3 regions of the Neobacillus niacini genome follow, and region 1 is predicted to be linked to each of the others. Evidence: riboswitches for the same ligand, from Rfam matches in the RefSeq annotation. Region 1 holds a riboswitch; each other region holds the start of a gene.
What was found. A riboswitch is a leader RNA that binds a small molecule or an ion and turns the genes downstream of it on or off. The one in region 1 is predicted to bind thiamine pyrophosphate.

Region 1 (2,271 bases):
CCACATCACCAGAAGATACAAAAATTCCCGAACCAACAGTCGTTCCAACCGCAATGGCAAGAGCTGCCCAAAATCCAAGTTTTCGCGTAAGAGTCACATTACTCATAAAGAGTTCCTCCAAGTCAGATGGTAAGATTCCTAATTCCTTTATTTTCTTAAAAGATTTTTTCTTGCATTCCTGTCAGTTTAATTTGATTAACCCTCCTTTTTGAAAACGCTTTTTTATTTGTTATGTCTTGTATTATAATCAGATATTATAAAAATTACAATAACCAATTTATTAAATATCTTTAAAAATTTTATTCATCACAAAAAAGACGCCTCCTTTAGAAGCGTCTTTTACCTATTAAACAAATTTTTATTGGAAGGAGGTAGTAGTTACCTCTTTTATTTTCTAATTTAGCCTTTCACAGCCTCCATTTTCACAGGCCATTCTTCAAGTTTATAAGCCATATCCCAAAACATATATTCAAGCTGACAGCTAATTAAGAAATGTTCCTTCATCTTTTCCTTTTCTCTCTCTGGTGCATTTTTTGCCCATTCATCTAGGCGGGCACAAAATTTAATCGTAATTGAATCCGTTATACTGCCATAAAAACGAATCCAATCATAAAAAGGATGAGAGCGATCGGGATCCACTTCCGTTAATAATTTCTTCCCAATCTCCCAGTATGTCCACGGACATGGCAATAACACAGCTAAAATTTCCCCTAATGTTCCTTCGTGTGCAACTGTAAGCATATGACGTATATATTGATGTGCTGATGGGGATAACGGATATCCATGTAATACCTCATAGGGAACACCAGCTACCTGACAAAAGTTATGATGTGGATGAATTTCACTGTTTAATATAAATGAAATCTGCTTATTAAACATTTCCATATCTTCACGATTCTCACACTTGGAAACCGCGATTCCATAGATTCGTATAAAGGAATTCAAATATTCAAAGTCCTGTTTAACATAATGAATTAATTGTTCGCTTTTTAAATCCCCCTTTGCAATCCCTTGGACGAACGGATGTTCAAAAATCGCATTAAAAATCGGATTTGCTTCTTTTCTCAATTCTGCTGAAAAACTCATCAAATTTCTCTCCCTTATTATTTATTAGAAGACACTAGAAGGGAGCGGCTGCATTTATAAACACGAAAAAGCCGCTCCAAAAATGGAGCGGCAGAATAGTTATGATAAATATTCATACACAGACTCCACTTTCCTACGCTAGTATGAACTAGATCAGGTTCAAAGGGTCCAAGATAACTCTTGTCTCAGCCATAAAATGGCTCCCCTAGTGGTCTTCCTATTAACTTAGTATTCAGTCTATATTCACTTTCTACTTAAGTCAAACTATTTTTACCGTTAAAAGACAAATCCAATAGTTAATCCCTGCCAGAATTCTTTATATCAGCCTCAACCCGGCTCATGAATTCTTCGACTGCGCTGTATCCTTGCTGCTTTAAGTACCAATTATTTGCAGCAGCCTCTATTAAACCAGCCACATCACGTCCAGGCTGCAGTTGGATTTCCATGCAAGGAATTTTAACACCCATATAGTCGGTATAATGATACTCCTGTTCTAAATCATTATATAAAGCGTCCTTTTCCCACTTCGTTAAGTGAATATCAAGGGATATCCGTGTTTCATCCTGGAAAGCCTTACGACCATATAAACGGACGACATTAAGCAGTCCTATACTACGCAGAGCCAAAAACTCTTTTGATTTTCCATCATGGGTACCCAAAATAGTTTGCGTACTCAGTTTCTTTAGGACCACGATATCATCCGATACCAGCCGGTGGCCACGGCGAATTAATGTGTGGGCCGTCTCACTTTTTCCGACCCCCGAATTACCGCGAAGTAAGATACCGATGCCTGATACATTCATACAAACTCCGTGAACAGATATCTCTGGTGCTAATTCCTTCACCAAGAACGCATCCAATTTAGGGATAAACTCTGAAGTTGTCTCAGGCTGTTTTGTCACTAACAAGGGAATACCCTGTTCTGTACAATGGTGAATTAGATAAGTAAGTCCTTCTTCACCAGCCGTTACGATAAAACATGGCGGATGGTAGTGAACAATATTGCCAATCCGAATTTTACGTTCCTCTCTGCTCAACTTATGTAAGTAGGTAATTTCCTTTTTCCCTAAAATTTGTACTTGTTCCGTCGGAAAAAAGTCAAAGTGGCCCACAAATTCCAAACCCGGACGATGCACCCGGGGCTGTGTAATGACCTTCTGCAGATGGTTTTCCCCAGCCAGTACT
Region 2 (2,271 bases), 970 kb from region 1:
CGCTTGTGTTCCTTTCCTAACGGGAAACTGTTCAACGCTCCTGTTTTGGCAAGACCTTCGCTTAAATATTTACCTAGTAAGCCTGCCATTAGTGCCCCGCTTACAAGGCGAACAAAGAACATGGCCGTTACATAACTAGGCGAAAGGGCGGCAAATCCTGAGACATAAAATCCCCAGGCAAAGCTAAAAACTGATGAACCCATCCCTGCTGCCATTAAAACCCAAGTGGAATAGTTCTTCCATTTAGTTGCGGCAAAGACAGCTTCTGCACCCAAACCTTGAATCATACCGGAGATGATCAATTGCGGGCCAACGGCGTTACCAAGCATAACTTCCACTGTAGCAGCGACTGTTTCGGATAGAAAAGCCGCCCCCGGTTTACGGATAATATAAGCCGCAATAATCGAAACGATAAACCAAATTCCAAAAATAATATCATAGCCAATTAAACCAAAAAGGCCGAATAGGACATTCCCGAGCTGGAGAAACAACAAATAGACAACAGCAAAAACAACAGCAAGTACGGATAACACTATGACTTCACGAAGTTTCCATTTTGCCAGCATTTATTTCACCCTCTTTTTCGATGGGCTGTTGGCAGACATAGCAACCGTCATGACAATATGTGTAGAATCGCTTTCGTGTGCTCCTTGAAAGGCATCCTCTAATGTTTCGAAAACCTGGTTTGCATCACCATCAAGCCTTGAGGCATAGTGAACACCTTTTGTAAACGTTCCTTGGTCTTGAGCCAGTTTGCATTGATCCATGATGACATTCATATACGTTGGAATCCCCATTGGGTATAGAGCAAATTGAACAGCCACTTCTTGTTTAATATTCTGTGATTTTTCCTCATTTAAACGATTAGCGTTTTCTGATAGGTAGGCATCACCTGCCGAATCCCCCGGACATCCATTTGAAAACGTTGCCTGCAGCACAACATGATCGCCGTTTTTTGACGACTCTAGGAAAATAGCTTTCACCACATCAAATACATGCTCCGATCTTCCCCTAACACATGTGCTGACATCGTCCGTTTCCATCCAAACCTTTGAAGTATCCACTTCTTTTAATGCCGATAGAATAATATCTACAAACCTATCAGACATCGGATAAATCGAAAATCGCGCTCCAGTAATCTCACTCATACCACAAAAATTAGACATTTCACATACCCCCATTGATATTTTGGCAACAAAAAAACTGCATCCCACGGGAATGCAGTCGAATCATATCAATGTTGAACGAACGATAATTTTCTCCTGCACTTCCCCACGCTAGTATTATCTAGATCGGGTCATAAGGGTCGGACAAACGTCCTCTCAGCCAAAAAAGCTCCCCTAGTGCAAAAACCGTATGCAATTTTTCGTTGCCCTAATAATATGATAAATTTTCCAATATGTAAAGGGGGTTCTTTCGTTGCTCTTTCTTTGCCTCTTTTCGTTGCCTTTTCGGTGCCTGTCACCATTCGTGGACACTGTCCACCTCAGGAGGACACTAATTACAACCCTTTTTGAACCTACTTACCTCATACTAACAAAGAAATGCCATTAGTCATTTTTACATTAAAGAAAATTTTATGCACTTCATCACCTTCATAGCTGTCATATCATGAAAAAAAATATACAATGATGTATAAATGGTGCCTGTCACCCAAAGGTGTTACCACAGGGGAGGAGACTCTATATGGAGAAACAAGGGGTTTTTAAATCGGTTTGCCCGTTAGATTGTCCAGATCAATGCGGTTTGCTGATACATAAAGTTGATGGAAAAGTGGTAAAAGTGGAAGGCGATTCAGATCATCCTGTGACGAAGGGGAATATTTGTAATAAGGTTCGGCATATGGCGGAACGGCTTTATGATGAGAACCGCTTAGAATATCCTATGCAAAGGGTTGGAGCTAAAGGTGAAGGTAAATTTGAACGGATCAGCTGGGATGAAGCCATCGCTACCATAACCTCCAAGTGGAAATCAATTATCGAAACGGATGGTCCAGAAAGTATTCTCCCTTATAGCTTTTATGGGAACATGGGACATCTGAATGCCGAAGGGATGGACCGACGTTTCTTTCACCGTTTAGGAGCATCACAATTGGACCGGAGTATTTGTTCCTCAGCCGGCTTTGTTGGATATAGATACACGATGGGCGGCGGCTTCGGCATTGACCCAGAAGATACGATTCATTCCAAGCTCATTATTTTTTGGGGGATTAACGCAGCTAGTACCAATATGCACCAAGTGGCGCTTGCACAGAAAGCCCGCAAACAAAAT
Region 3 (2,271 bases), 2.9 Mb from region 1:
CTATTGAGGGTTCACCAGGTCATATGATTGTAGAATTTGTGAAACAAAATGACGCCGATCTTGTTGTTATGGGAAGCAGAGGATTAAGTGGATTGAAGGAACTATTCTTAGGTAGCGTCAGCCACTATGTCGTGCAAAAAGCACATTGTCCCGTTTTTATAGTTAAATAACTAGTTGAAAAAGCATGTAGAAAAAGTCCAATAGGACTGATTCTACATGCTTTTATTTTCAAAAACGACAGGAATAAATTCAGCATAGCTGTCTAAATGAAAATCAGCTTCGATGTCGCGGTTTTGAAAGGCAACGGTTTTAATTCCTAGTTGTCTAGCCGGAAGTAAATCTAATTCACGGTCACCAACCACAAAATCAATGTCATATTTTTTCAAAACAAATTCATAAGAAGAAGGATGTGGTTTCCTGTTGAAACCTTGTTCTTCAACAGAAACAATCTCTTTAAAGTAGTTGGTTAAACCAAATTTTTCTAGAAGATAGTTGGCAGATTCCCTGTCACGATGGGTGACAATAATATTGTTTTCTACAGCTGCTAAGACTTCTTTTAAATGTTCAAATGGCTTACTGACCTTTGAGTATTGGATATCAAGCGTTTTATATTCCGCACGTCGATCTTCATCAATCCCGAAATGTTTAAAGGCCGTTTTCGAATCGACTTTCAGCCAACGCAGCACCTCATCCCGATCAAGGTCACGCTGACTTAAAGCAACAAAACCCTCTACCAGTGCTGGATATGTATCAAAAAGTGTTCCATCAAAGTCCCATAATATGTTCATGTTTTGTCCCCTCAATTCACTAAAAATCGTAAAATTACCTGAAAAGTATTACTGTATCATTATCTTTTCCATAACACCAGTAAATATATTGGTGAGATTAAAAGCTTTACATCTCGAAATTTAAGGACTATCATAGGAAATAATTACATAAGATTTTACCTACTAGGGGTGCCCTTATACATGGGCTGAGAGAAAAACGTTACGTTTTTTAACCCTTTGGACCTGATCTGGATGATACCAGCGTAGGAAAGTAGCCAAGTGAAATTACCTTTTTCTCTAACTATTAAGCCAGGTCCAATTATAATGGATCTGGCTTTTTTATGTTTAAAAGACTAATAGGTTCATGGTTAAAGGAAAAAAGTGGAGGTGCAGTAATGAATCATAACGAACTAAGCTCTGTTTTAGAAAGGGTAAGAGAAGAAAACCCGCTCGTACATAATATTACCAATGTAGTTGTCACCAATTTCACGGCAAATGGTCTTTTAGCGCTAGGGGCTTCACCCGTGATGGCTTATGCAAAAGAAGAGGTAGCCGACATGGTTCGGATATCGCGTGCCCTGGTCCTTAACATCGGGACATTAAACCGGGAAGTGGTCGGCTCGATGATCTTAGCGGGAAAATCAGCAAATGAGCTAGGCATTCCGGTCATCTTCGACCCCGTTGGTGCAGGTGCTACTTTTTTCCGCACCGAAATGGCACAAAAAATTTTGGATGAAGTGAAAATATCGATAATCCGAGGAAATGCTGCCGAAGTCGCCAATGTGCTAGGGGAAAAATGGGAAATCAAGGGCGTTGATGCGGGTGCACAGCAGGGGAACAATGTTGAATTAGCTGTAACTGCGGCACGAAAGTTGAATACCATTGTTGTGATTACGGGAAAAGATGATGTACTGACAGATGGAGAGACGACGTATTTGGTTTCAAATGGTCACCCTCTGTTAACAAAAGTGACTGGAACAGGCTGTCTGTTAACCTCTGTGATCGGTGCCTTTGCGGGAGTCGAAAAGGACCTGCTCCTTGCTGGATTGTCCGCGTTAACCTTTTATGGAATGGCAGCCGAAAAAGCGTTTGTTAAGACAGGTCACTGGGGACCTGGCAGTTTCCAAGTGGAATTTTTAAATCAACTGTCACTCGTTTCTTCTGAGGATTTTGATCAATTAGCGACTTTTAAACAAGTATAAGGAGTGGACATCATGAAAAAAGCATTAACGATAGCTGGTTCTGATAGCGGCGGCGGTGCAGGAATTCAGGCTGATTTAAAGACCTTTCAAGAGTTAGAGGTGTTTGGGATGTCAGCTCTGACAGCTGTTACCGCTCAAAATACACTTGGGGTTCAAGCAGTATTTCCCATGACGGCTGAAGCAGTCAGCAAACAAATACAGTCAATTGGCGAAGATATGGGAGCAAATGCCATTAAAACAGGCATGTTATTTAATGCAGAGATCATCAAAGCTGTTTCTGAAAAAATTGAATACTACAACTG

Region 2: another riboswitch for thiamine pyrophosphate. It lies ahead of ACN6MT_RS08930 (YkoF family thiamine/hydroxymethylpyrimidine-binding protein); the one in region 1 lies ahead of tenA (thiaminase II).
Region 3: another riboswitch for thiamine pyrophosphate. It lies ahead of thiM (hydroxyethylthiazole kinase); the one in region 1 lies ahead of tenA (thiaminase II).

What each region holds. Positions count from the first base shown of each region.
Region 1 is NZ_CP183883.1:938,755-941,025, reverse strand. Features, by position in the region: gene ACN6MT_RS04495 (amino acid permease) at 1-106, opposite strand, end outside; gene tenA (thiaminase II) at 400-1,086, opposite strand; TPP riboswitch at 1,200-1,303, opposite strand; gene hprK (HPr(Ser) kinase/phosphatase) at 1,383-2,271, opposite strand, start outside.
Region 2 is NZ_CP183883.1:1,909,267-1,911,537, reverse strand. Features, by position in the region: gene ACN6MT_RS08935 (ECF transporter S component) at 1-566, opposite strand, end outside; gene ACN6MT_RS08930 (YkoF family thiamine/hydroxymethylpyrimidine-binding protein) at 567-1,166, opposite strand; TPP riboswitch at 1,253-1,352, opposite strand; gene ACN6MT_RS08925 (molybdopterin-containing oxidoreductase family protein) at 1,687-2,271, shown strand, end outside.
Region 3 is NZ_CP183883.1:3,838,760-3,841,030, reverse strand. Features, by position in the region: gene ACN6MT_RS19000 (universal stress protein) at 1-170, shown strand, start outside; gene ACN6MT_RS18995 (HAD-IA family hydrolase) at 213-788, opposite strand; TPP riboswitch at 943-1,054, shown strand; gene thiM (hydroxyethylthiazole kinase) at 1,163-1,969, shown strand; gene thiD (bifunctional hydroxymethylpyrimidine kinase/phosphomethylpyrimidine kinase) at 1,982-2,271, shown strand, end outside.